Regions from separate parts of the Desulfobaculum sp. SPO524 genome, predicted to be linked through region 3. Evidence: predicted binding sites of a transcription regulator. Region 3 holds the regulator's gene; each other region holds the start of a gene.
The links. The regulator sigma-54, encoded in region 3, starts transcription at its own class of promoters, with help from an activator protein. The targets are predictions, from matches to a motif close to CTGGCACGGNNNNTGCTT.

Region 1: the regulator sigma-54 is predicted to act here: its motif matches at 4,712-4,729, upstream of fliJ (flagellar export protein FliJ).
Region 2: the regulator sigma-54 is predicted to act here: its motif matches at 2,974-2,991, upstream of flgM (flagellar biosynthesis anti-sigma factor FlgM).

What each region holds. Positions count from the first base shown of each region.
Region 1 covers NZ_JBJDSB010000001.1:1,116,500-1,126,006, reverse strand. Annotated here, with positions in the region: gene ACI3L3_RS04785 (DUF6056 family protein) at 1-1,190, opposite strand, end outside; gene ACI3L3_RS04780 (glycosyltransferase family 2 protein) at 1,183-2,139, opposite strand; tRNA gene ACI3L3_RS04775 (tRNA-Glu) at 2,323-2,400, opposite strand; tRNA gene ACI3L3_RS04770 (tRNA-Gln) at 2,408-2,482, opposite strand; gene ACI3L3_RS04765 (GNAT family N-acetyltransferase) at 2,763-3,356, opposite strand; tRNA gene ACI3L3_RS04760 (tRNA-Glu) at 3,484-3,561, opposite strand; tRNA gene ACI3L3_RS04755 (tRNA-Gln) at 3,571-3,645, opposite strand; gene ACI3L3_RS04750 (hypothetical protein) at 3,716-4,054, opposite strand; gene ACI3L3_RS04745 (DUF721 domain-containing protein) at 4,051-4,563, opposite strand; gene fliJ (flagellar export protein FliJ) at 4,791-5,234, shown strand; gene ACI3L3_RS04735 (MotE family protein) at 5,221-5,841, shown strand; gene truA (tRNA pseudouridine(38-40) synthase TruA) at 5,845-6,612, shown strand; gene ACI3L3_RS04725 (hypothetical protein) at 6,676-8,754, shown strand; gene ACI3L3_RS04720 (ThiF family adenylyltransferase) at 8,901-9,507, opposite strand, start outside.
Region 2 covers NZ_JBJDSB010000005.1:187,877-197,383, forward strand. Annotated here, with positions in the region: gene ACI3L3_RS15150 (TlpA family protein disulfide reductase) at 1-395, opposite strand, end outside; gene ACI3L3_RS15155 (tetratricopeptide repeat protein) at 670-1,473, shown strand; gene ACI3L3_RS15160 (hypothetical protein) at 1,546-1,836, opposite strand; gene ACI3L3_RS15165 (hypothetical protein) at 2,059-2,577, shown strand; gene ACI3L3_RS15170 (hypothetical protein) at 2,703-2,921, shown strand; gene flgM (flagellar biosynthesis anti-sigma factor FlgM) at 3,130-3,435, shown strand; gene ACI3L3_RS15180 (response regulator) at 3,507-3,899, opposite strand; gene ACI3L3_RS15185 (PAS domain S-box protein) at 3,896-6,853, opposite strand; gene fusA (elongation factor G) at 7,330-9,393, shown strand.
Region 3 covers NZ_JBJDSB010000002.1:868,189-877,695, forward strand. Annotated here, with positions in the region: gene ACI3L3_RS09475 (CTP synthase) at 1-995, shown strand, start outside; gene kdsA (3-deoxy-8-phosphooctulonate synthase) at 1,161-1,973, shown strand; gene ACI3L3_RS09485 (KdsC family phosphatase) at 1,963-2,505, shown strand; gene lptC (LPS export ABC transporter periplasmic protein LptC) at 2,502-3,068, shown strand; gene ACI3L3_RS09495 (LptA/OstA family protein) at 3,071-3,574, shown strand; gene lptB (LPS export ABC transporter ATP-binding protein) at 3,576-4,298, shown strand; gene rpoN (RNA polymerase factor sigma-54) at 4,523-5,977, shown strand; gene hpf (ribosome hibernation-promoting factor, HPF/YfiA family) at 6,084-6,641, shown strand; gene ACI3L3_RS09515 (PTS sugar transporter subunit IIA) at 6,638-7,087, shown strand; gene rapZ (RNase adapter RapZ) at 7,090-7,992, shown strand; gene ACI3L3_RS09525 (PTS sugar transporter subunit IIA) at 8,048-8,479, shown strand; gene ACI3L3_RS09530 (PTS sugar transporter subunit IIB) at 8,481-8,951, shown strand; gene ACI3L3_RS09535 (PTS sugar transporter subunit IIC) at 9,004-9,507, shown strand, end outside.

The DNA of each region.
Region 1 (9,507 bases), on a different contig from region 3:
TAGAGTGTAAGTGATGTGTTGGGCATTGCGAGAGAAATTGCAATGAAGGTTCCGAAGGTGATTTTGCTCAGCGCGTGGGAAGAGGCAAGTTTATGAAGTCTTGTTGAAATATCGGCGCAGAACAAGAGAATTCCAACACTGCCAAGGATGATAGCTGTCGCAAAAATACCACTACGAACGCGGGCATATGGATATCCACCGATTGCTGCGTAGGCCAGGAAGTAAATCGCAAACAGAATAAAGAGGAGTATAATAAATATTGAATATGCATTGTGCTTCGTTGAGCCTTTGGCAAGAGGGAGTTGAGTTTTGCTTTTAGGCTTCATGTGCATGCAAATAAAGAGCACTCCTGGAATGAATGGGGAGAGGAAGAACCATTTGAAGGACTCAAAAGCTCCGGATACTCCACCGCCTAAGCACAGTAGGATTTTATTGAGGATGGAAGCATTAATATGGGGAGAGTTGGTCGCCCGAGCAAAGTTGCCGGGGGCCAGGAAAGACGCGAGAGCGAAAAGTGTGGTCACAAATGCGACCATGAGGAAAGTCCGCTTCGCGTGATGATTATTCAAATAGGCAATTCCTACAGCCGTATAGGTCGTCAAAAGTACGCCCAAGCAGATCATTTCTGTTGCTCCACAGCACAGGAAAAGGCTTAGGAACAAAAATGGCCATAAGAGGGTGTGACGCGGTGTTTTTGCAAGGGCGAGATGAAAAAGGCATGCGAGCAGAATAGGGAAAAAGGAAAAAGAAATTTGGTAGGTCAAGGAGCCCGACATCCAGTAGAGGCTTTGGCGAAGAGTAACAGAGGCTGTAAAAAATATACATGTAATAATCAGGGAAAAAAGAACTTTATCACTGAAAGAGTTCTTGCATGCAGTGCTAAACGCAGCAAGTGTGCCGCCAAAAAAAGTGACAATGAGCAGAAGCGGCAAGGTTTGGTAGAGTATGATGTGTCTGTTGAGCGGTTCCAGGAGAGGGATAAGAATATTTGATGCGTATCGGCCAGACCATGTCATATAAAAGTTTACGAGATATTCAGTGAAAGGGGTATTTCTTACTTTTAAAGCATATGAATAATCGTCAGCTATTGGGTAAGTGAAGAACGCAGCAATGCAGAAAATACTAACGATAAGTGCCGTGGCGGCGATGTGTGCAGAAGTGTGGTGATTCATGGGATCGGTGTTATTCATGGTCGTTTTCCTCAACGCCCCCCTGCTCTTTAAGCAGGTACATGGGGCGAAGCTTTACTTCTTCATAGATGCGGCCAAGGTATTCGCCAATGATGCCAAGGGACATCAGGATGCACCCGCCAAGGCCGAGGATGGAGATGAGCAGAGAGGAATAGCCTGGGACATCCACGCCGAAGAAGAGGGTCTTCAGGAAGGTATATGCGGCGTAGATGAAGCTCGATGCGGCGACGAGGAAACCAATGTAGGCCCAGATGCGCATGGGGAAGGAGCTAAAGGCGGAGATGCCATCGATAGCGAAGTTCCAGAGCTTCCAGGAATTCCATTTGGTTTGGCCCTTGGCGCGCTCGGGGCGGACAAAGTCCACGGTGGCTTCGTCGAAGCCGACCCAGGCGTAGAGGCCTTTGGTGAAGCGTACTCGCTCCGGAAGTAGGTTGAGCGCTTCGACAACACGGCGGTCCAAAAGGCGGTAGTCACCAGTGTTTGGAGTAATTTTCACCTTCGAGAAGATGTTGAACACTCTGTAGAAACCCGCTGCCGTTGTGCGCTTCAGGAAGGAGTCGGATGAGCGGCTCTTGCGGAACCCGGCAACGGAGGCGTGGCCTGCTTCCCATTTTCTGAGGAATTGTGGGATGAGCTCTGGTGGGTCCTGAAGGTCGACGTCCATGATAATGACCGCGTCGCCCTTGGCGTGTCGCAGTCCTGCGGCCATGGCCGTTTCCTTGCCGAAGTTGCGGCTCAGGGACAGGAAGCCAATGGAGTTGTCCGTCTTATTAAGCGTACGGAGGATGCTGAGTGTCGCGTCGGTGCTGCCGTCGTCGACGAAAAGGAATTTCCACTGGTATGGCTCATTGCGAATGATGTTTCGGACCGTGTCCAAAAAGTAGGCGATGCTGTCCTCTTCGTTGAGGACGGGGACAAGGATGGTAATGGTTTTGGCGCGTTCAGGCATTGGCGACTCGCAACAGAGCGTTCTTGACGGCTGAAGGGTTGAAAAAAGGTGCAACCATGAGCGATTCGTGAGTTCTATAGCAAGGAAGGAGTGAGGTCCAGTGCCCGGGAGGGCTGAGGGCGGAGAGGGGCGTTTTGCCCATAAGAAAAGCCCTCCGGATTGCTCCGGAGGGCTGTGCTGTCCTGGCGTCCCCAAGGGGATTTGAACCCCTGTCGCCTGCGTGAAAGGCAGGTGTCCTGGGCCAGGCTAGACGATGGGGACAAGCAGTTGGCTGGCGGACAAGGACTTGAACCTTGACTACTGGGACCAGAATCCAGCGTCCTACCACTTAGACGATCCGCCAACGCGAGAAAAAGCATCTACGGACAATTCTGGCCGTTGTCAAACGAAAAAATGCGAAAAGGGGTATTTTTGTGTGTGAAGGGTGAAGGAGGTGCGTGGGGGAGGGGAAGAGCGTGTGTTTTTGGCGGCAGCGTCGGGTTTTCTGGATGAATCGCGCCGAGGCTTGCGCAAGGGCTTGGAACACAGGGGAAAAGTGTTGTGGGGGCCATGTGGAGTGGCGCGAGGGACTCTTTCTTCACCTCGTGTTCGCAGGCAGTGTTGTCCCAGGCGTAGGGCGCAGGCTACGCCTGCGCGCGCTGTTTTAGCCAAGCCTCGCGGGTGATGCGGTACAGGACGAACGGTTGTAGGGGGTGGTCAGCGGGGACGGCGGGGTGGAGGAAGTCGCCACCGCTGTCGCGCGTCATGCCGAGGCGGCGCATGACGGCCTCCGACGGGGCGTTGGTATGGGCGGTGAAAGCGACAATGCTTGTGAGGGCAAGACGCGAAAAGCCAAAGTCCAGCGCGGCGCGGGCGGCTTCGGTGGCGTAGCCGTTCCCCCAGTGCTCCCGGCCAAGACGCCAGCCTGCCTCGACGCAGGGCGTGAAGGGGAGGTCCACTTGGGGCGCGTTCAGCCCCACAAAGCCGAGAAAGGCACCTGAGTCCCGGTGCTCCACCGCCCAGAAGCCCCAACCGTTGTCCGCAATGCGCTGCGCCAGTTGCTGCGCGGTCTCGTCGCTTTCCTCCCGCGAGAGCAGGGCAGGGAAATAGCGCATGACTTCCGGGTCTGCGCCAAGGGCGGCAAAGGGCGCGCGGTCGGCCTCGCGCCACTGGCGCAGGATGAGGCGCGGCGTGGTGAGTGTGACGGGTGTGGTCTGCGGGGCGTCGTGATGGGACATGGCGTCTCCTGCTGGGTGTATTTCCCGCTTCTGTAGCACGGCGTGGACAGGGAGGCGAGAGGGCGCGCCCGCTCGCCTTCGCCCAACGAAAAAAGCCCTCCGGATTGCTCCGGAGGGCTGTGTTTCCTGGCGTCCCCAAGGGGATTTGAACCCCTGTCGCCTGCGTGAAAGGCAGGTGTCCTGGGCCAGGCTAGACGATGGGGACGTGATAAGTTGGCTGGCGGACAAGGACTTGAACCTTGACTACTGGGACCAGAATCCAGCGTCCTACCACTTAGACGATCCGCCAGCGCGGAAACAGCGATTTACGGTTTTCGCCCGAGGGTGTCAACCCTAAAATCGCGCTTTTTGAAATTTCGTTAGGCGGAGTGCGCCAGACGACGGGTGTACTTCTTGAGCTTGTTGATCTTCTTACGGATGATCTCGCGCTCTTTACGGCCAGCTACGGTCAGCTTCTTGGCGCGCAGCTCGTTCAGCTCTTTTTTGATGCGGGCGATCTGACCCTGGTAGGGGTTGCCCTTGTTCTCGTCGTCGTCAGTGATGCCGAGCACCTCTTTGATGGCGGCGAGGAGAGTGTCTTTGTCCATGCCGGATGCACCGGTGATCTGCGGGATCTCGGCGATGGCGAGTTCGCGCAGTTCCTTGATGGTCATCTTCTCAAGCGGCTTTTTCAGCTCGATATTGATTTCTTCGCTCATCTCGTTTTCTCCTCCTTGGGAAAGTCTGTATTCGTCGTCCGGGGCTGACGGGTGCCGTTTTGCCCTCGTTCGTTGAAAAGCTTCACATAGGCGGCGTAGCACCTGGCCACGGCAGAGTTCGCGTCGAACGCGTCGGCCTGAGAGCCGAGATTCTGTGGGCGACTGGGCTCGAAGCGAACCGCCGAAGTGGTTCTTTTCTTAATCAGGTCCAGTGAAACGCGGTCTCTTATCAATTCTGGGAGAACTTTGTCAAAGCTTTTTGTACCAAGAAAGGCATTCACCTGTTCCAGAATGTATGGCGCATAAAACGTGAGGTCCTGCATGACCATGGAATCTTCCACGCCAATGAGCAGGATGCGTTTTCTATGGCCGATGGGACGGGCAATCTCGGCGATGTGTTCATCCACAATCTCCGGCCAGTGCCGCCACAGTCGGCGCAGTGTGCGTTGCATGCCATCTGGGTCGTGCTTTTTCAGAAATGCACGCAAGACGGTTTCCATTCTTTGCATAGGGAAGTGCTCTCCTCTCAGTGCAAATGAGCATATCCGTGCGCGATTCGCAACCCATGGGCGCGCATTGGTCAAAATCGGCTCTGCCGTCCTCTTTGCGCTGGCGGTCGCGCCTTGGTATGGTGGGGCCGCTAGGGCGAGATCCGCTTCGGCCCGGATATTGCTTATCTGCCGGTGGAACCTATTTTGATGTCGCAAGGTTGACGCTACGCTAAAGAGGAAACACCGTGCCCAAACGTTTTTCATTTCGGCTGCAACGGGTGCTGGAGTACCGCGAGCAGCTTGAAACGCGAGCCAGAATGGAGCTTGCCGTCGCCACGCGGGCGCATCAGGAGCAGTCCGCACTGGTGGAAGGCCTGCGCGAGCGTCTGGCCGGGCACGAAGCCTCGCTGGATGGTCGCCGCGACCTTTCCGAAGGCGACCTGTGGCTGTGGCGGATGTATAAGAATCGTCTGGAGCAGGACATCTCCATTGCCGAGCAGGAACTGTTTCAGCGCGCCAAGCGCCTGAATGCCTGCAGGCAGGAGGCCGTGAAAACGGCAAAAGAGAAAAAGACCCTCGAACGGTTGCGCGCGTCGCAGGAGACGGCGTTCAACCGCGAGGAGAATGCGCGAGAGCAGAGGGAAGCCGATGAGATGGCCACGCTTCGTTACGAAAATGGGACTCTCTAAGATCGTTAAGGGCCTGATGACGCTGGCCCTTCTGAAATTGTGCCTGCTGACCTTTATTGGGTGGCAGGCTGTGGTTGATGGCCCCGTGAGTACGGTGCGCCAGACCCAGCAGGTGGCCCAGCGCGCCCCGCAGCCTGCGCCTCAGCAGGCGGTGCGCAAGGTGGTGGAGCCGGCAACGGCCCACGCGCAGGACGCGCCCGCCGCGGCGCAGAGTGAGGCCCAGCCCACCGAGCCGCCCCTCGGCCGCGACGCCCTCATGCAGAAGCAGGAGGAGCTGGACCGGCGCGAGCGCGACCTCAATGCGCTGGAAGACAAAATTGCCCGTGATATGGCCGAGCTGAAAAAGACCCGCCAGCAGATTGAACGTATGCTTGAGGACGCCAAGGCCATCAAGAATAAGCGCGACAAGCACCTTGTGGAAGTCTTCTCCAACATGAAGGCCAAGCAGGCCGCGCAGGTTCTGGAGACCATGGACGAGCGGCAGGCCGTCAAGATTCTGTCGGGCATGCGCGGACGTCAGGCCGGCGAAATCCTCACCTACGTCAACGCCAAGAAGGCGGCGCGTCTGGCCGAAAAGCTGACCCGCCTGCAGATCCCCTTCGAGTAGTCCGTGCCCAGACTGCGACTGGATATCGCCTACGAGGGCACGGCCTATTGCGGCTGGCAGATTCAGGCTGGCCGCGCCGATCAACCAACCATTCAGGGACTGGTGGAATCCGTTATGACCCGCGTGTGCGGGTGCCCCGTCCGGGCCTTTGGGTCCGGGCGGACGGATTCCGGCGTCCATGCGCTGGGGCAGGTGGCGCATATGGACATTCCGGCGGACAAGGCCGGGGTGGACTGGATGCGCGCCTGCAACGCCCTGTTGCCGGACGACGTGGCCGTGACGGCCGCCGCCCTTGTGCCGGACGACTTCCACGCCCGTTATTCCGCCACATCCAAGACCTATGCCTATAGTTTATGGCTGAATGGCCGATATGTTTTACCGCAAAGGCGGTGCTACGTCTGGAAGACGGGACCGCTGGACATGGCGGCCATGGACGAGGCGGCAAAGCGGCTTACCGGCGAGCATGACTTTGCCTCGTTCCAAAACACGGGGACGCCCGTGAAGAGCACCGTGCGCACCGTGACGGAGATAACCCGCAGCGCCGGAGCATTCGCTGATGAAGTGGTGTGGCGCTTTTCCGCCGACGGCTTTTTGAAGCAGATGGTGCGCAACCTGATGGGCCTGATGGTGGAAGTGGGGCGCGGACGCTTTGCCCCGCAGGACGTGGACCGCGTCCTTGCTGCGGCGGAGCGGAGCGCTGTGCGCTACGTCACCGCGCCGCCACAGGGCCTGTGCATGGAGCACGTCGACTACGCCGGGGCGGACGTCTAGCCCGCCCCGTTTTCTCTCCGCCCGCCTTTGCGTGTTCTCGCACCCCTTGTGTTGGGCGGGCTTATGGTCAGCATTGATTATCAGGGACGTATCAGCGCAGGTGATACGCTGCGCGGCACCGCTGCCGAGGGCAAGGCCTTTGCCTCGCCCCTTGAGCGGCTGGCCCTTGATTCGCGTGTGGCGTGGCGCTTTGAGAATGCCCAGCGCCGCCAGCGCTATGGCAGGCTGGTCACCGGCACAGTGGAGCGCCTTGGCTCCAAGGTCGCGGCCTTTGAAGAAGCCCTTGCCCGCTTTGCATGGCCAGAAGATACCTCCTTTACCCGCGCCCGCCTTGTAACCCCCTCCAATGCCTCGGACGAGCTGTCCGGACGCCTTGCCGCCCGCGTGCGCCCTCAGGATGAGGTGACGCGCTACTACAAATACTTTTCCAGTGGCCATATGCCGTGGACATCGACCGACCTTGCCGGTGGCGAGTACCGTTTTTCCGTCACGCAGGGGGGCGAGACGGAAACCGTGGACATCGCTTTGGACGATGACGCCACATGGGGCGATATGGTGGAGCAGGTGGCGGCGGGCATCAATGCGTTGTCCCTGCCCGTGCAGGCGGAGGTTGTCCGCCAGAACGCCCCGAACCAGTATGTTGATGGCCTTGTGGCTGTTGGCTCCGCCCTTGCCATTACCGTCAATCCCGCCGTCAGCGCGCAGGATGTCTCCCTTGCCGATGAGGACGGACACCTGCTTGCCGAGCTGAATTTGAAGGCAACCACCACGCCCGCCTTTGCCGCCGAAACTATGCCCTACCGCGTCCGTGTGGACTCTACAGCGCATGCGTCCAGCGTGCGTTCCCATGTGCTGGACCCCGGCGCTGCCTCGCCCTTTGCCGCAGGGGAGCATCAGGTGCGCTTTTCCATAAATGGCGTGACTGAGGAGGTGCTTGTCCCCCTTGAGGCGGAGATGACCATGGGCGAGGTGCTGCGCGTGCTTGCCGGGGCGCTCAATTCCTCTTCGGGGCGGCTGCGGGCGGAGATTCGTGACGGCCGGCGGCCATCTGGGCTAGAGACCCAGCCGCTGTTGGCAGACGGCGAGTATCTGGAGGTGACCCTTGTCAGCCCCAAGCGCGGGGAGCGCATGTATCTGCGCGATTACGGCGGCCCTGTTGTGGACGATGTGCTGGACTTTTTTGACCCCACGGCGGCGTTGCCCGCCGCGCCCGTCAATGGCGAGCGGTATATCGCCTCGGCCACGGCCAATGGGTGGGTGGAGAATCGTATTTATGAGTATGACGAACTCAGCGCCACATGGGACGAGACCACGCCCACGGACGACAACACCGTGTACAGCGAGGAGGACGACGCGTGGTATTTCTACGATGGGTCGTCATGGACCACCACGGTGGGCGGAACGCTCCTTGACTCCCTTGGCATGAACGCCACGGCAACGCCGGGTATGGATGCGCGGGTGGTGGTGGACGGCGACGAGGTGGTCTCTGAGTCCGGGCAGGTGGCGGTGGACAAGGGCCGCGTCGTCTTTGAGGCGCAGTCGTCCTATGGCGAGGCTCTCCCCTTGCGCGTGGTGGAGGCCTACGGGGAGGTGGAGGACCGCCTTGCCGACGTGGTGACCGCCTATAACGACCTGCGCGCGTTTGTTCTGCCGCATCAGGAAATCTTTGAGGACGGCTTTGCCGACCGCTGGCGCGCGGCCATTACCTCGCGCGAGGGGGAGCTTGCGGGGTACGGCATCCGTGAATTTACGGCGGAAAAGCTGCTGGTGGTGGACCGCGAGACGTTTATGGATGGCGTCATGCGCGACCCTGACGCGGCGCGAAGCACCTTCGCGGGGCTTGGCGGACTGGTGGCGGACTGGCAAAAGGCGTCGCTTTCGGCGCGGACGCCGGACCTGTACGAGCGCCTGCTCCCCAAGTCGGCCCTTGAGGATCCGGGGCCGCCCATTGCCGAAGAATTCGACCTGACCAAGCGCAAAACCCTGCAGCAGGTCATTACGTCGCTGGCGACCACAGCCATGCCCGAAGGCAATCCGCTTTTGGAGACCACGGACGTGCTGCGCAATATTGTCACCATCAAGCGCACAGCGCTGACCGCGCCCCTTGCGGGGCCGGGCGGGATTATGAGCAGACAGGGCTAGCAGGCGGGAAAAGCGCGGCGCCTTGCGGCGCTGTGGAATGTCGTTTTTTTGTGGAGCATTTTCCGCAAGAGGCGTGGGGTTCGTGCGCGCGGCGGCTTGCGCCGGTTTGCAGCGCGTCCGTTTGGGAGACTCGCAGCAGGGGGGCGTTAGGACGCGATGTCGATGGTTTCAAAGCTCATGTCCCGCAGGTCGAACAGGAGCATTTTTCCGGCAAGGGCCGGCGTTCCTGTGCCCAGCAGGCGCATGATTTCCGCGCTTTGCAGGCTGGCGGCGGTATATACGCCCGGTGCGGGGCTGCCGAGGGCGTCTTCGGCCCCTGTGCTGGCGCCAAAGAAGTCCGCTGGACCGGGCTGGCCAGGCATCACCGTGGCAACGTAGCCCGACAGGCCCGCGATGCCTGCCGTCACAAGGGGCAGACCGGCGCGCGCGGCCACGCGCTGCAGGGCGGGGCGGTCGTCCAGTCCGCCGAGGGCGTCCACCACCACGTGGGCGTCCTCGCACATGGCCAGCATGTCGGATTCGTCCACCATTACCTCATGGGCCAGAAAGTCCACGGCGGGATTCACGGTCATGGCGCGCACGGTGGCGGCGCGGGTTTTGGGGATGTCCACGATGTCCGTGGTGGAGGTGAGCTGGCGGTTGAGGTTGCTTTCCTCAAAGGAGTCGCCGTCCGCCGCCTCAATGGTGCCAACGCCCATGCGGACCATGGCTTCAAGGAGCAGACCGCCAAGGCCGCCAAGGCCAATGAGCACG
Region 2 (9,507 bases), on a different contig from region 3:
ACATACCCTACGTGGTCGACGCGCAGGGTCCCTTGTGCATCCCATACCATGAGTTTCGGAACGCCTTCCACCTCAAAATGTTTGGCAAGGCCCGGCGTAGAACGATAAATGGGAAAATTGACCTTATTCTCATCCACATACGTCTTGAGGGAATCTTCGTCGAAATCGAGAGAAATGCCGATGAGGCGCATCTCGTCATCCGGCACGCTGCGCCGCAGGGCCATAAAGTCCGGCATCTCGCGCACACAGGGCGGGCACCACGTGGCCCAAAAGGACAACACCACAACGCGGCCTGTGGAATCATCTACGATATCCTGAAGCGCCTTCGCATCCACGCCGCCCAGATAGCCTGCATTGACGCAGACGGGCGAAAAAAGGGTGAAAAGAACTGCCAAGGCAATCAAACGGTTCCGGAAAAAGTCGACCAGACGGCGCTTTTTTCTTGCGCTGCAAATCACTGCAAACACACGGCAACTCCTTGATCGAAAGCGTGCACACGCTTTGTCGAGAAAAACGGACCCTTGGTGCGATAATCGCGAATATCCGCCTCTACCAAGGGTTCTAGGGTCTTTATTCTCACGGGTGGTTCCATCAATATGTTGAGGAAAGCATACCACGTCCACCGCCTCTTCGACCACGGCGACGACACATAAACAAAGCGCATTGCCCATGACAGAACCACTTGCCACGGATGCCTCTTTTAAAACCCTCCCCTCCCCGTTCGCGGGCATTTTTTCGGAGAGGAAGTCGAGCACTGTTGGCTTTGGTGCGACCAAAAAACGCAAGATCAGCAAAACACTGTGGTTTGTTGAGCGCGACGCCGACGGCAAGACGACCATCCGGCCGGTCAACAAGAACCTTATCCCAACGGGCAGCACCAGGCCCATCTCCCCGGAGACCGTGCTGGAGAAGTATTCTCCGGAGCCGGACCTGTACATGACGCACACGGCCCCGCGCATGCGCCAGCTTGAGCAAACCGTGGACGAAGGGGACGAGCATCGGGAAAAGGGCGAGTTGTATAGCGCGGAATTTCAGTACACCAATGCGCTGGAGATTGACGAGGACCACATCCGCGCCAACTTCGGCATTGGGCTGACGTACCTTGAACGCGGCGAAAACAAAAAGGCGCAGGCAGTGCTGGACAAGCTGGTCACGCTGGATGCGGCCTTTACGGAGCAGCACAAGCACCTGTTCAACGAGTTTGGCATCCGGCTCCGGCGCAACGGCATGTTCAAGGAGTGCATCCGCTACTACAAGCGCGCGCAGGAGCTGACGGGCGAGGACGACCACCTGCTCTTCAATATTGCCCGCGCGCACTTTGAGGCGGAAGAGTTTGACCAGGCGATGAAGCTCCTCAAGGAAAGCCTGTCCATCAATCCTGAATTGTACGAAGCGCGCATGCTCCGCAAGGCGCTGCACAAGGCCAAGCCGTCGCTCCGGGACGGAGGAGCCATTAAAATTACTGGCATCTAAAGCGCATCACAACAACGAAACGCCACCACGGAAGAACCGGGTGGCGTTTTTTTCATGAACGCTGGTGGGGGCTTAGGACTGGGCAACCATGATGCGCCCGGTGTTCACCTCGGGCAGCACCTCGCCTCCAGAAAAGCGGTTGTTTGCGGCGGGGTCGAGGGTCATGGTGGGATGCATGCCCATGCGGTCGGAGGGGGCCACGCCCATCTGCGTCCGCTGGGCAAAGCCAGCGGCGCGGGCGGCTTCGCGCTGGGCCATCTCGGCAGCGCGCGACTCCTTCAAATTATACAGCGTATAGGGCGGCAACCGGCGAAACATCCGCCGGAAGGCTTGTGCGTGCTGGGAATCGTACAAAATAAGCATATGGGCCTCACGGTGCTGGGGGTGGCCGCGCGCCGGTCTTGACGACGGAAGCGGCCAGACGCCCCTATGATGCCCCCGGCGCGGCGCAAAGTCCACCCCAAGGGCTGACGGTGACCGCATTCTGGCGTAGGATGGGCCGCGGCCAGACGCTGGTCTGTGTCGGCATAATCTTATGACGCTTGCCCCGTGCCGCGGGAGCGGCGCAACTGAGGAGAAAGAAGTATGGCTCCCGGCTCCACCCGTTTTTCACCCCGCCCACCTTTCGACCCCGCCCGCTTCTGTGAGCTTGCCGAGGCCCCTGCGCTGGGCGAGGCGGAAACCCAGCGCCTTGCGGCCACGTGGGACCGCTGGACCGAGCGCCTCACGGCGTGCGCGGTGCGCACCGGCGGCGGCACGCGCCTGCTGGCGTGGCTGGACAAAGCGGTAGAAGACGAAATTGATGGCTGCTGGACTGCGGAGCCGCGCACGTCCTTTCTGCTGCATGTGCTGGCGCTGAACCTGCTTATGGCGGCCACGGCGCAACTGGTGCCGCAAATTGCGCAGCACGGCTGCGCCCCGGTCCCTGCGCCGGACCCGGAGCTGGCCGCGGTTTCAGACCGCTTTGGCCTTGTCTGGACATCGGAAACGACTCTTGAGCGGCGCTACGCGCTGGTCACTCCCATGCCGTGGCAGGGCGGATGCGCCATATGTCTTTTGCAAAACAGTTGCCCCAAGCTGCGCACACCATCCGAGAGTGCCTGATATTTCCCACAATCCATACGCCACGGTCTTTGCTAAAGTTTTTTGCACACCCAGCCGATAGAGACTGTAACAGCAACCGGACGGCATGGTCGCGAATGCCATACCCGAAACATGGAGGTTTCGACATGGCCATATCAAGCATCTCAAACGCATCGACCAATGGTTGGGAAGTCCTTTCGGCGGACCGTCAGAAGTCCCTTGCCAATTCCATGAAGGACATCCAAAAGGCAAAGCTGCAGCGCGAAGTGTACGCGGACCCGGGCATGGCCGCACGGCTTATCGCCATTGAGGCGTCGCCCGTGTACAACTCCAAGGGAGAGCTGATCCCCTCGGTTGGGGGCTGATTCCCCGCACCGCCGCGCTGTCCCTTGCCACGCACCGGAGCTGACATCTGTTCAGGCATGAAAACTGCATTCCATCTACAGCAGGATTCAACACAGAATTCACCGCAGCCACCAGACACCGCCAGAGCCATTTGACACTCCGGTCTCCGGTGCATATTTTAGAGATGGAGCCACAGGGCACCAGCCCAGGCTCAAGGGAGGGAACATCGTGGATATCAAGGGTATCGGTCCGGGAAGGACTCCCTACGATCAGCTCAAGATCCAGCAGGACCGCGAGCGTGAAGAGCTTTCGCCCGATGTCAAAAATTCGTCGGGTGAAGCGCGGGACGCCGTCTCCGTCAGCGGAGATGCCCGCCTGCTCTCCACAGCGCGCGAGGTCGCGGCGGAAGCCCCGGACACGCGCGAGGACAAGGTCGCCCGCTTGAAGGAGCAGGTCCAAAACGGAACCTACTCGCCAAACGGCCGCCTTATCGCGGACAAGCTCATTTCCGAGGAACTGGACCTCTGGCAGTAGGCCAGAGCCGACATACTCGCACGCACGGCGGGCCGGATACCCATGGGTATCCGGCCCGCCGCCGTTTCATCCTACCACTCAACCTTCACGCCGTAGAGGTCGTCCAGTGCATCCACAAGGGCCTCCATGGACCGCACGGGCTTGCTGAACACATGGCGCGACGTCAGGCCCATGTCGCGTAGCGCCTGCGGCAGCACGTAATCTGCCGACCCGGTAAAAATAAGCACCATCAGGTCCGGCACTTCGGCTTTGGCCTGCAGGATAAAATCGTTCCCGTCCATCCCCGGCAGGCGCATGTCCACGGTGACAAGGTCCGGGCCGATGCGGCGCAGCACCTCCAGCCCTTCCTCACCGCTTCCGGCGGCATGGACCTCAAATCCACAGTCCTCGAAGAAGTCCACCAGTGTGCCTCTGATGAACTCTTCATCGTCGATCACAAGTATGACGGGTTCTTCTCGGCTCATGCGGCGGCCTCCCTCACTGGCAGCCGGATGGTGAACTTGGCGCCCTTGCCGGGTGCCGACTCCACATCAAACTGACCGCCATGATTGGTGCATATGATAAAATACGACACGGACAGCCCAAGGCCCGTCCCGGTGCCCACGGACTTTGTGGTGAAGAACGGTTCAAACACACGCTTGCGCACATTCTCGGGCATACCGGGACCATTGTCCGTCAATTCTATGAGTATCTCCGCGCGCTGCAGCGCCGTGCGGATGATAATGCGCGGCGTCTCGGGCGGCGGGTCCGCCTCGGCCATGGCCTGCGCGGCGTTTTTGAGTAGATTTAAAAACACCTGCTCAATCTCCGTGGAACTGCACAGCGTATGCGGCAAATTCGTGGCATAGCGCCGCTCTATCTCAATCTGCCGGAAGTCGAACTTCTTTTTGAGGTCGTAGTCGTTGGCCGCCAGTTCAATGGTTGAATCGAGCAGGGAGTTCAGGTCGCAGGCTTGAATGCGCGACTCGCTGCTGCGGCTAAAGTTCAGCATGTTCTGCACAATCTTGGCGGCGCGGCTTCCGGCATCCCGGATGCCATCAATATACCCGGAAATGCCGCGCTCATCCATGTATTGCCGCATTTGCCCAAGGTCGATGCCAATCTCGCCTGCGGCCTTGGTGTTGGCGGCAAGCTCGGGCGAAACACGCCGGGAGATGCTCTCCGCGCACTGCATAATGATGCCCAGCGGATTGTTGATTTCGTGCGCCATGCCAGCGGCCAGCCCTCCAACGGAAAGCATCTTCTCCGCCTGAATCATCATTTCCTCAATGCGCGCGCGTTCCGTGACGTCGTCAATGCGCACAACCGCCCCTTCGAAGCCCTCGAACACCAGCGGGTACACGGTCAGGTCCTCGTAGCGCATGGCGCCCTCTCCCATCATATGCGCCCGCCGGGGCGACACCTGCGGCTTACGCTCCGCCAGCGCCGCGTCAATGAGGGTGGTCTCTCCGGCAAGTTCGGGCATTACGTCACTGAGGGAGCGGCCTTCGGCATCGGCAAAGCTAATCCCCGTCATATGCTCGGCCTCGGTGTTCCACTGTGTCACGCGGCCCTCGCCGTCGAGAGCCACCAGCACCGACGGCATGGAGTCAATGATGGACTGAAGCATATTGCGTAGCTGCCTGCGCTCCTCCTCGGCGCGCTTGCGGTCGGTAATATCCAAAAAGATGGCAATGCCCGCGACCACCTCGCCCTGCTCGTCATGCACGGGTACGGCGTTGACCAGCACGGTGTATTCCTCGCCCGAGGTGTGCACCACCACCATCTCCATCCCGCTCAGCACTTTTTCCTGCGTCATCGCCAGAGCCAGCGGCAATTTATGGCGCGGCAACTCCCAGCCGTCCAAGTCGTAGGCGCGGAAGCGGATGGTCTCCGCATTGACGAATTCGCCGTCCACCATGCCCGTGGTGCCCACGGCCTCCTCGTTGATGCCCAGCAGGCGTTCGGCCTCCTTGTTGGACGCGGTGATAATCCACGACTTGGCGTTGCCTTGCGCAATGACGATGGCAAACGGTGCTTGATGCAGCACCGCCCGCAGCAGCCGGTTGGACCTCGCCAGCTCGTTGGTGGCGCGCTTGCGGCCCGTGATGTCCGAGTGGGTCCCGGCCATGCGGTAGGCACGGCCCGAGTCATCACGCACGCCCGTGCCCCGGCCCAAAATCCAGCGGTAGCTGCCGTCCCTGTGCCGCAGACGGTATTCAATCTCAAACTGGTCGCGTACGCCGTCGCGGCACTCGCGATTGACGCGCAGAACCCTGTCCTTGTCATCTGGGTGGATGCGGTCCATCCACTCGCTCACATCGTTGTCTATCTCGTGTTCGGCGTAGCCGATGATGCTTTTCCAGCGCGGGGAAAAATAGATGGAGTCCGACGCCACGTCCCAGTCCCAGATGCCGTCGTTGGCCCCCTGGACAACCAGCGCGTACCGCTCCTGACTCAGGCGCAATTCCTCGGCAATGCGCTCCTTTTCCTCCAGCTCAAATTCAAGGGCTTCGGTCCGCTCGCGCACCCGCTTCTTCAGCGTCCTGTTCACGGCGTAGAAGACGACAATAATCGCCAGCGCGGCCAGCAGGGTCAAACCGCCAATACGCAAAAGGAACAAGGTGTGCTTGCGGTCCCCATCCATGTTGTACCACTTGTCGCGCAGGGCCTGTGATTCCTCGTCTGTGATGCTGTCCAGCCCCTTTTGCAGAATGTCGCGCAGGATGGGCAGGTCCTTGCGCACGGCAAAGCTGAAACGGTAGGTATACACGGCGTCCCCGGCCACCCGGATGTTCGCGAGGCCGTCCTTTTCGATGTAGTAGGCCGCAAGGCCAAGGTTCACCACAAAGGCGTCCACCACCTCAAAGGCGAGGTCGCGTAGCCCGGCCTGCGCCGTGGGAACGGGGACGATTTCAAAGCGCGAGGCGTAGTTGTCTTTAAGGAAGGAATGGGTCGCGTAGCCATTGACCACGGCCACGCGCCTGCCATCAAGGTCCTCCATCGTTGATGTGGCTTTATCATCACTGCGCACCAGCAGTACACACGGCACCTCCACATAGGAGTTGGTGTATATAAGATAATCCTCGCGGTCCTTGATAATGGTCAGCGCGGTAATGGCGTCGCCCTCGCCCGTACGGAGCATGTTGAGGACGGTGTTCCAATCCGGGTGGGTCTTGTACGAAAACTTGACGCCCAGCTTCTCCTCCACAAGGTGCAGGTAGTCCGCGCCAAGCCCGGTAAAGCGGCCCTCCTCGTCGGAGAATTCAAACGGCGGAAATTGCTGGTCGTAGACAAAGACGACATCCGCGGCGTTTTTCCACAGCCAGTCGCGCTCCTCCTCGGTGAGGGGCGTCACAAGGCCGTTGGCTCTGGCCCCATGCCCCACAAGGCATAGCAGCACAACCAGAATCATCTGGAAAAATCGCCTACTCTGCATGAACAGACCCCAGCTTGATGGTGGGACGCATACCGCAACTCAGGAAAAGACGAATCAGACCCGCCCGTCGCGCTTTATGCCAGACGCCCCAGCGGTCCCGCCAAAATGACGGAACTTCCTTCCTATTGAATCCCACAAAACGCGCGGGATTGTCCACTCTGCGCGCAGAAAACTCCGCCGCGCGCCCGCCCTGCCCCAACATTCTACGCCGCGCCGGGGCCGCGCCTACGCGCCGGCGCAACCTACCGTTACTCTGGCACTCCTGCGCTTTAGCGCGCGCGGCGGGGCCTGCGCCCACGCACAAGCTGGGGCCAACACCTGCGCGAGTCTGCATTTCGCCGCTTGACAACGTTGAAGGGAGCTTCGTATAGCTTTAAATCATTGAAATTTCTTATCCGCGGACCTGTTTCCGGGTTCTGCGGTGCGCTCTAGCGCTGCGGTCACCCGGAATTAATACACAGCCAAGGGAGAGACCAATGTCGGATGCGCTCAAGACCCAACGGACCTACGCACTTGTAGGACACGGCGGCTGCGGAAAGACCTCGGTCGCCGAAATGCTGCTGCTCCAGACCGGCGTCATCAACCGACTCGGCAGGATTGAGGAAGGCACCACCGTCCTCGATACCGAACCCGAGGAAATCAAACGCCGTGGGTCCATTCAGCCGGGCTTTGCCTCGTACGAGTGGAACAAGAACACCCACTTTCTCATCGACACTCCCGGCGACAACAACTTCGTCGGCGACATCGCCTACCTCCTCACCGCTGCGGACGGCGTCATCTTCACCATCGATGCCGTGGACGGCGCCAAGCCCCTGACCAAACGCCTGTGGGGCGAAGTCCGCAAGGCAGACCTCCCCGCCATCATCTTCATCAATAAGATGGACCGCGACCGCGCCGACTTTGACATGGCCTTCGACAGCATCTCCTCCATGCTCGATACCAAGCCCGTTCTGCTCTACATGCCCATCGGCCAGCAGGAAGACTTCCGCGGTGTAGCGGACATTCTGGCGAACACGGCCTATATCTACAACGAAGACGGCTCCTTTACCGAAACAGCCGTCCCCGGCGACATAGCCTCCGACGTTGAAACCCTGCGCGAAACCATGATCGAAAACATCGCCGAGAGCGATGAAGAGCTCATGGAAAAATACCTTGAGGAAGGCGAGCTCTCCGACGACGACATCGCCATCGGCCTGCGCAAGGGCGTCCGCTCCGGCGAGCTGACCCCCGTGGCCTGCGGCTCCGCCCTGCAAAACCGCGGCAGCAACATGCTGCTCAACCTCACGCAGAACCTGTTCCCCTCTCCCCTGGAACGCTCCCCTTGGCCCGGTGAAGACGGCGAGCAGCGTAAGTCCAGCCCGGACGCCCCCTTCTCCGCCTTTGTCTTCAAGACCATTGCCGATCCCTTTGCCGGACAACTGTCCGTCATGCGCATCCTCTCCGGCACTCTTGCCGGCGACACACAGGTGCTCAACACCAGCACAGGCGACAAGGAACGCATCGGCCATCTGCTGCAGATTGAGGGCAAAACCCAAAAACCCCTCAAAGGCGAGGCCGGTCCCGGCGCCATTGTGGCCGTGGCCAAGCTCAAAAACGTACACACCGGCAACACCCTGTGCGACGAGAAGGCCCAGTTCACCTTTGCCGCCCCGGCGCTGCCCCCGGCGCTTATCTCCTACGCCCTCGCCCCCGAGGAAAAGGGCGAGGAAGACAAAGTCTACTCCGCCGTGCACAAGCTGCTGGAGGAGGACTTCTGCCTCAAGCTCACGCGTGATGCGGAAACCGGAGACATTCTGCTCTCCGGCATGGGCCAACTGCACATTGAAATCGCCGTGGAGCGCGCCAAGCGCCGCTTCAAGACCAATATCCTGCTCAAAACGCCCAAGGTGCCCTACCGCGAAACCTTCAAGGGCAAGGCCGACGTACAGGGCCGCCACAAAAAGCAGTCCGGCGGCCGTGGCCAGTTCGGCGACTGCCTCATCAGGCTGGAGCCCATGCAGCGCGGCGAGGGCTATGAATTCGTTGACGAAATCGTCGGCGGCGCCATTCCGCGCCAGTACATCCCCGCCGTGGACAAGGGCATTCAGGAGGCCGCCGCGCGCGGCGTTCTGGCTGGATACCCGGTGGTGGACTTTAAGGTGCACCTCTACGACGGCTCGTACCACTCCGTGGACTCCTCGGAGATGGCGTTTAAGATTGCCGGCTCCCTCGCCTTCAAAAAGGCGGCAGAGCAGGCCAAGCCCATCCTGCTGGAGCCTGTGGTCCTCGTCTCCGTCTTTGTGCCCGACGACTTTATGGGCGACGTTATTGGCGACCTGTCCAGCCGCCGCGGCAAGGTCCTTGGGTCCGATTCGCAGGGCGGCGTGACGGAAATCCGCGCCCATGTGCCCATGGAGGAAGTGCTCCAGTACGCGCCGGACCTGCGCTCCATGACGGGCGGTCAGGGCACATTTACCATGGAGTTTGACCACTACGAGGAAGCGCCGCCGCAGGTGGTGGACAAAGTTGTGGCCAAGGCCGCAGAACCCGCCCATGCCTAGGGCGCATCCCTCTTCCGGCGAGGCATGGCCCCGCCACCACTGCGCTGGCGGCCCGTGCGCCCCGCGCCACACATTCCTGTCACCACAGCCGCCCCTGCATGCGCAGGGGCGGCG
Region 3 (9,507 bases):
TGGACGAACACCTCAAGGGCAAAATCGCGCTGTTCTGCAACGTGGACCCCGACGCCGTGTTCTGTGCCCGCGACATCAACAACATCTACAAGCTGCCGCTGGCCTTCTACGAGGAAGGCATCGATCAGAAGATCGCCATCATGCTGCGCCTGCCCGCCAAAAATCCGGACCTCGCCCAGTGGTCCGGACTGGCCGAAAAGATCGACCACCCCAAGGGAGAGGTCACCATCGGCATCGTGGGCAAGTACGTGGACCTCAAGGAAGCCTACAAGAGCCTGCACGAGGCCCTCATCCACGGCGGTTTCGCTAACGATGTGACCGTGAACCTCACCTACATCAATTCCGAGGAAATCACGGACGAAAGCATCGCCAAAAAGAAGCTCAAGGGCCTGGACGGCATCCTCGTCCCCGGCGGCTTCGGCTCCCGCGGCGTGGAAGGCAAAATCAAGGCCATCCGCTACGCCCGTGAGAAGAAGATCCCGTTCTTCGGCATCTGTCTTGGCATGCAGTGCGCCGTTATCGAGTACGCTCGCAACGTTGCCGGCATCGACGCCGCCAACTCCGAGGAGTTCGACCAGAACACGCCGGATCCGGTCATCTATCTGATGAAGGAGTGGTACGACTTCCAGCGCGGCCGCGTGGAACGCCGCGACGAAAGCAGCAACAAGGGCGGCACCATGCGCCTTGGCGCGTACCCCTGCAAGCTCGTTCCGGGCACCTTTGCAGGCAAGGCCTACGCTGAGGAAAACATCAGCGAGCGCCACCGCCACCGCTTCGAATTCAACAACGATTATCTGGAAAAGCTCCAGAAGAGCGGCCTCGTCTTCTCCGGTACCTCTCCGGACGGCGAGCTGATGGAGATTGTGGAAGTCAAGGATCACCCGTGGTTCCTCGGCTGTCAGTTCCATCCGGAATTCCAGTCCAATCCCATGCGTCCCCATCCGCTGTTCAGGGACTTCATCAAGGCCGCCAAGGGCCAGAAAAAGGGCAAATAGCTCTTTGACCAGTCATTTGCCGGACTCGCTCCCGCACGCCTTCGCCACCTGCGCGAAGGCGTGCGGTGCGCCGGTTGTAGCGGGGCCACTGCGCAGGGTGCCCTTTGCGGCCCTCCGCCCGCCGCGCCCCGTCCTCCTTCCCCCGCAGAAAAGGGTATGCTTATGATGACTGCATCCGAACTCTACACGCATTCGTGCGCGCATCCGTTCCTCATCGCAGGGCCGTGCGCGCTGGAAGACCTCGATATCGCCCTGCAAGCGGGCAGGAAAGTGGCCGAAATCTCCAAGGACCTTGGGATTGCGGCCATTTTTAAAAGCTCTTTCGACAAAGCCAACCGAACCTCCGTCACCAGCTTCCGCGGCCCCGGCATGGAGCGCGGGCTGGAAATGCTGGCGCAGGTGAAGGCCGAGACGGGCCTGCCCGTCATCACTGACATCCACTCCCCGGAGCAGGCCGAAGCCGTGGCCGAGGTGGCGGATGTCCTTCAGATTCCCGCCTTCCTCTGCCGCCAGACCGACCTGCTGGTGGCCGCCGCCAAGACGGACAAGATCATCAACGTGAAAAAGGGCCAGTTCCTTGCCCCGTGGGACATGCGTTCCGTGGTGGAAAAGGTTCGCTCCACGGGCAATTCGAAGATTTGGCTCACCGAGCGCGGCGCCAGCTTTGGCTACAATAATCTGGTGGTGGACTTCCGTTCGCTGGCGATTATGCAGAGCCTCGGCTGCCCCGTGGTGTTCGACGCCACGCACTCTGTCCAGCTTCCGGGCGGGCAGGGCGGCTGCTCCGGTGGACAGCGCGAATACGTGCCCATGCTGGCGCGCGCCGCTGTTGCCGCCGGCGCGAACGGTGTCTTCCTTGAAACGCACCCCGACCCGGATTCCGCCCTGTGCGACGGGCCAAACTCATGGCCGCTGACAAAGCTGGACGCCCTTGTCCGCGACCTCGACAACCTCTGGAAGCTGCCCCATGAGTGCTAAGCTGACTGCCGCCGCCAAAGAGCGCGCAAAGAATGTGCGCGTGCTGGTGCTGGACGTGGACGGCGTGCTGACAGACGGCGGCCTGTACTACGACGCCTCCGGGCACGTCTCCAAGCGCTTCAACGTGCAGGACGGCCTGGGCGTAAAGCTGGCGCAGGGCGCAGGCCTTGTGGTGGCCGTCATCACGGGCCTCAAGTCCAAAGCCGTGGAAAAGCGCGTGCGCGAACTGGGCATCAAGGACTACTACGCCGGACACACGGCCAAGATTCCGCTACTCCAGAAGATTTGCGATACCCATGGCGTCACCATGGACGAGGTGGCCTACCTCGGTGACGACTGGGTGGACGCCGGCCCGCTGGCCAACGTGGGCCTGCCCATGGCCGTGGCCAACGCCCAGCCCGAAATTCACGATATGGCCGTATGGGTCAGTGAATGCCGCGGCGGCAACGGCGCAGTACGCGACGCCATCCGCTTTATCCTCGATGCGCAGGGCAAGTTGGACATCCTGTGGGCGGAGTGGAAACAGCGATGAACAGAGCGCGTATGCTCCTTGTCGCGGTGCTGGTCTTTGTGACCATGCTTGGCGCGGCCTATATCATTTGGCGTGGGAGCGGCGCATCCGTGGATGATGTGCCCATCACCGCCCCGCCTGTGGATATGGCCATGCAGGGCGTGGAGCTCACCCGCAGCGCCGGGGACGGCTCCCTGTGGACCCTCAAGGCCGAGAGCGCCGACTACGAAAAGCAGGACGGCCGCATCACGGTTGAGGCTCCCGTTATCGACTGGACCAAGGACGGCCGGGAGCCGGTGCACATCGTGGCTCCCAAGGGCCGCGTTGATCAGGCGACGGGGTCTGCGGAATTGTGGCCCGAAGTTGTCGTGACAAGTGGCGATACTACAGTGTATTCCAAGCGTCTGGACTATGACGGCGAGGCGCGGATTATCACCGTCCGCGAGGATGTCCGCATTGTGCGCGAGGGCATGACCCTCCGCGCGCCGGAAGTCGTCTATGATCTTTCCACCAATGTCATCACCGCCACCGGGGGCGTGGAGTCCGTCATGGACGGCATGGCCGCCCCGGGCAGGGAGAAGTAGCCTTGAAGACGTTTGCACGCACCGCCGCACTCGCCCTTGCGGGTGTGCTCGTAGCGGCCTCGCTGGCATTTGCCGCGGCCGCCGATACCGTACCGACCAAAATCACCTCTCAGAAAACCGTCTACGACGAAAGCGGCAAGACCGTCGTCTTTACGGGAGATGTGCTCGTCACCCGGCCGGATATGAAAATCTGGTCCGACAAGATGACAGTGCACCTCACCCCGTCCGATACGCCGGATACGCCCGGAACCATCCGCAAAATCGTTGCCACCGGCAACGTGCGGCTGAAGCGCGAGGGCAAGACCGGTACCTGCCGCAAGGCTGTGTACACCGCCGAAGATGGTCTGCTGACCCTCACCGGCAAGCCCGTGCTCAAGGATGGCGAAAACAGCATTGCCGGCAAGGTTATCCGCCTGTGGCTCAAGGACAACCGCAGCGAAGTGGAAAGTGGCGACGCACCCGTGGAAGCCATCTTCTTCACCCCGGCTGACGGGGGCGGCAAGTAGCATGAGTGTCCTTTCAGCCAATGATCTGTGCAAGATCTACGGGCAGCGCAAGGTTGTGCAGGATATCGCCGTCAACGTGGCGCAGGGCGAGGTTGTTGGTCTGCTTGGCCCCAACGGCGCGGGCAAGACCACCACGTTCTACATGCTGGCGGGCATCATCAAGCCCAACGGCGGCGCGGTGCACCTTGATGACGAGGCCATCACCATGCTGCCCCTGCACGAGCGCGCCCGCCTCGGCATGAGCTACCTGCCGCAGGAAAGCTCCATCTTCAAAAAGCTGTCCGTGCGGCAGAATCTGGAGATTATTCTGGAGCAGAGCGGACTGGACAGCGCAGAGCAGAAGCGGCGCGCGGACCAGTTGCTGGACGAGCTGGGCATTACGCGCCTTGCGGACCAGAAGGCCATGCACCTCTCTGGCGGCGAGCGCAGGCGGCTCGAGATTGCCCGCGCGCTTATCCTAAATCCGAAATTCATGCTGCTGGACGAGCCTTTTGCGGGGATTGACCCCATCGCCGTGGATGACATACAAGGAATTGTGCGCGGGCTGAAAGAGAAGGGCATTGGCGTGCTTATCTCCGACCATAACGTCCGCGAAACCCTGCGCATTTGCGACAGGGCCTACCTTGTCTACGAAGGCCGCATCATCCTGAGCGGTACTCCGGAAGAAATTTGTGCCGATCCGAAGGCTCGCCGGGTCTACCTTGGCGAGGGGTTCTGTCTGTAACCTTCCGGAAATTCTATATAAATCCCTATATTCAAGAACCTTGCCAGTCTTGGTTGCAAGCTTGTTGTGAATGTGGCATGGTGCTTGTGCGGTCGGTAACGAAGTCCGCACAAGCACCATTTTTTTTAGATGCCGTAGGCACTGTCGCACTTCCGCCCCCTTTGACGGGGCAGCCTGATACGGAATCTGCAACGCCAACATTTCGCAAGAAGACATAAGCCAACATGGCACTTGAACTACGACAACAACTCAAGCTCTCTCAGCAACTGGTCATGACACCGCAGTTGCAGCAGGCCATCAAGCTGCTGCAGCTCTCCCGCGTGGAGTTGGTGGACATGGTCCAGCAGGAACTCCTCGAGAATCCCCTTCTGGAGGAGGCCGCCGTCGAGCCGTCGCAGGAGAAGGCCGAGGCCGAGCAGGACGCCCGGTCGGCAGAAGCCGTAGACAACGGCGAAGCCATGGCCGATGGCGTTGGCGATCAGGACGCGATGCAGGGCGCGGATTGGGAAAACTACCTCGGGGAGTTCTCTTCCACGGGGCGGCAGTCCTCGGCGCGTGAAGCGGAAATCCCGGAGGAGGGCTTGTCCTTTGAGGCCCGTCTCTCGTCCAAGCCATCGCTGGAAGGGCATCTGGAATGGCAGATTCGCCTCTCGGACATGACGCCGGAGCAGGTGGACATCGCAGAGGTTATCCTCGGCAACCTTGGCTCGCAGGGGTACCTGCAAAGCACCGTTGAGGAAATCGCCGAGGAAGCCAAATGCTCCGTGGACGCCGTGGAGGAAACGCTGCACCGCGTTCAGCGCATGGACCCCGTGGGCGTTGCCGCCCGCGACCCGCGCGAGTGTCTGCTCGTACAGCTTGAGGTCAACGGATACGACGACCCCATCCTGCACTCCCTCGTCAGCGACCACCTGGAGGACCTTGAAAAGCGCCGCTACAAGCCGCTGGCGCGCAAGTTCCGCCTCACCCTCGAAGGCCTCAAGGAATACCTCGACTTTCTGCAAACCCTTGACCCCATGCCCGGTGCTGCCTTTGGCAGTGGCGAGGCGCAGTACGTCAGCCCGGATGTGCACGTCTACAAGTACGAGGACGACTTCGTCATCGTGCTCAATGACGACGGTTTGCCGCAGTTGACGGTTAATGATTTCTATCTCGATTCCGTGAAGGATGGGCGCGGCGCGCCGGAGAAGGAATACCTGAACGAGCGCCTGCGTTCCGCCCAGTGGCTGATGAAAAGCCTGTACCAGCGCCAGCGGACCCTCTATAAGGTTATGGAGAGTCTTGTGCGCTTCCAGCGCGGGTTCTTCGAGCATGGCGTGACCCGTCTGAAGCCCCTCATCCTCAAGGATGTGGCAGACGACATCGAAATGCACGAATCCACCATCAGCCGCATCACCACCAGCAAGTATGTGTCCACGCCCCATGGCGTGTTCGAGCTGAAATTTTTCTTCAACAGCGCCCTCGGTATGGACGACGGATCACAGGTCGGTTCCGAGAGCGTGAAGGCGCACATCAAGGAACTCATCGGAAAGGAAGATACCAAAAAGCCTCTTTCGGACGAGAAAATCGCCGATATCCTCAAAGGGCGGCTTCAGGTCAACATCGCACGGCGAACTGTTGCCAAATATCGCAGCTCCCTCGGCATACCGTCCTCCTCCAAACGCAAGCAGGTCTTTTAGGAGGGGCGGAGTGGCGACAACACCCTTTATTTTCAGGCTGAATGCAAGTACACTTTCCAATATGGTGAGTATTCGATCCAACCCCAGCAGTTAAGGAGGATCGTCGATGAACATCAGCTTGACCTTTAAGAATTTCGAGCCTTCGGACCATCTCAAGCAGTATGCCCGCAAGCGCTTTGAAAAGCTGATCAAGTACGCCGATACCGGCAATGCCGAATTGCAGATCAACATGAGTGTGGAGAAGTTTCGCCACATCGCGGAGGTCTCGCTTGCCGGGGACAATATGAATATGTCCGCCGTTGAGGAGTCGGAAGACATGTACTCCTCCATCGACCTTGTGCTGGACAAGATGTCCGCACAGGTCCGCAAGACGCGTGAAAAGGACAAGGACCGCCGCCGCGCGCGCGACACCGTGCGCCAGGAAGACGTCGCCGCCCTTGCCGGATTCGACGCCGAGGACATGGACGCCGCATCCGGCCCTGTCATCGTGCAGGCCGACACCTACACGCCCAAGCCCATGATGGCCGACGAGGCCGCCATGCAGCTGGACACCTTCAAGTATGATTTCCTCGTGTTCCGCAACGCTGAAACCGAACGGGTCAACGTCATCTACCGCCGCAAGACCGGCGAGTATGGCCTCATTGATCCCGGGATGTACGAATGAAGCTCGGAGATTTTGTCGATAGCGATTTGATATTCCCTGAACTTTCGGCCAGAACCAAGTCTTCGGTTCTGGCCGAACTTGTGGCCGGGGCTGCGCAGCATGTGCAGGGCATTGACCCTGAACATGCCAAGGAAGTCCTGCTGGAGCGGGAATCCCTGGGTACCACAGGAATCGGCGACGGCATCGCCATCCCCCACGGCAAGCTGGAAGGGCTGGACGACATCGTCGTTGTTGCCGCCAGAAGCCGCGAGGGCGTTGACTTTGATGCGCTGGACTTTAAGCCCTGTCATATCTTCTTTCTTGTGCTTGCGCCGGAAAAGGTGGCCGGGATGCATCTGCGCATCCTTGCCCACATTTCGCGCACTCTCAAGGATGAGAAGTTCCGCACGGCCTTCTTGGAGGCTGGCGATAAGGACGAACTGGTCCGCCTTATCAAGGGAGCCTAAGCATGGAATCTGTTGTGCCGGGAGCGGCCGCCGAGCCGGATTTTCCCGTCATTATCCTCTCCGGACTCTCCGGAGCGGGCAAATCCACTGCCCTGAAGGTTTTTGAAGACCTTGGCTTCGTCTCCGTGGACGGGCTGCCCCCGGATGTTATCCCCGAATTCGTGGACCTGTTTCGCCGTCAGAAAGAGGTGTACCATCGAGGGTTGACCCTTGGGCTGGACGTCCGCCATTCTGACTTTACCGCCAAATGGGAACAGACACGGGGCATCCTTGCCGAAAGCGGCGTGGAGCCGCGCGTGGTGTTTATTGAAGCCGGAGAAAATGTGCTGCGCCGCAGGTATGCGGCCACCCGCCGTCCGCATCCGCTGGAGCAGGGCGTCGGGCTGGACCGCGCCCTTGTGGAGGAGCGCCGCCTGCTCGCCCCGGTGCGTGACTTGGCCGAGCTTGTCATCGACACCTCGGACTATTCCATCCACGACCTGCGCCGCACGTTGCAGGAAAAGTGGAATTTCCTGCAGGACAAATGCTATGGCCTGCACGTGTACTTGGTGACCTTTGGCTTTAAGCACGGGGTGCCAACGGACGCGGACCTTGTCTTTGACCTGCGCTTTTTGCCGAATCCGTACTTTGAGAAGTCTCTGCGGAGCCTGACGGGACGTGACAAGGCGGTTTCCGATTTTGTCCTGCGCTCGCCAGAGGGCGGGGAATACCTTGAGAAACAGCTTGATTTCCTGCACTATGTCCTGCCGTGCTACGCGCGGGAAGGGCGGTACAGGCTGACGGTTGCCATTGGGTGCACCGGCGGCAGGCATAGGTCCGTCGCCGTGGCCGAAGCCGTCTTTGACTCTCTGCGTCAGGCAGAGTATTCCGTATTTCTTGAGCACAGGCATCTCGACCTCGAATGAGGCGGGTGAAGGACGAAATTCCATTCGCGCCGAAAGTGGCGCGCTAGCGGGTATCATGAGCGAAAAGACAACCAAGACAGTCGGTGTGGTCATCGTCACCCACGCGGAGTACGGCGAGCATTTGCTGAATGCCGCCGAGGTCATCCTTGGCGAGCAGGAATACTGCGAAGCCATCGGTGTGGGCGTGGATCAGGAGATGGACGAAATTCTCCAGAACCTGCGCGAAGCCGTGGAACGCGTCGATGCAGGCGCCGGCGTGCTGATGCTGACCGACATGTTTGGTGGCACCCCCACCAATCTCAGCCTGTCCCTTATGGGCTCCGGGCCGCTGGAGGTCATCACCGGCGTGAACCTGCCCATGCTGCTCAAGGTGCTTGGTACCCGATCCATGAAACTGAAAAACCTTGCCAGCGAAGCCGCAAGCGCCGGCTGTCAGGGTATTGTCGTCGCAGGCGAAATTCTGCGGCGCAAAGTCGCGGAAGGCTAAAATGTATTGGGTGCGCGTGGACAACAGACTGATCCATGGTCAGATTATCGAAACGTGGCTCCCCTTCACCAAGTCGCGCTGGATTGTCGTTGCGAATGACGACGTGGCCCACGATCCATTGCGGCAGGAAATTATGGGGCTTGCCATCCCGCACGGGGTGGAGAAGTGTTTTGTGGACGTGGCGGGGCTTGCCGCGTTTATGCATGCCAAGTTCGGGCCGGACCCGGACCCCGATGTGCTGGTCCTCTTCGCCTCGTGCGAGGACGCCCGCCGTGCCCATGAAGATGGCCTCGGCTTTGGTGTGCTCAACCTAGGCAACCTGCACTACGGACCAGGCAAACAGCAGCTGTGCGCCCACGTATCCCTCTCCGAGGAAGATAACGACTGTCTTGGCTATTTCTCGTCCACCGGCGTGGAACTCGACTTCCGCTGCGTGCCGACGGAACCCGTGCATGTGAGACGAACATGGTAGGAACTCCGCTTGCGAGCATTGCCACGGTTGTGGCGGTCGGTTTTTTTTTGCCCTGAGCTCTCTCGGGCGTTTTGCCGTCACTGTCGGCATTCTTGAGCGCCCCATGGTGCAGGGCCTCATTTGGGGGATTGTCACTGGCGACATGACCCTCGCCCTCAGTGTTTCCGCATTTTTTGAGCTGTTCTGGCTCGACCTCATCCCCGCTGGGACGTTTATCCCCCCCAATGCCGCGGCAGCGAACCTTGCCGCGCTCACTTTGGTGCACTTTTTTGGCTTCAGCACGCCCGCCGAGGTGGTGTTCCCATTGCTCTTTAGCTTGCCCCTTGGGTGGATAGCGGCGCGGGTGGAGTACCTGCACAGGAACTTCCAGAACGCCTCCTACAATAGTCTGCAGGCGCAGGTCGGCCTCAGCGCCAGCCCCGGCGACTACGCGCCGGGCCGCCTTGTGCGGCGCTCCATCATGCAGATGGGCGTCTTGTCGTTTGCGTTTTTTGAGGCCAGCGTTTTGGTACTTATCGTCATCGTGAATTTCTTCCTGATGCGCGGCTTCCTGCAT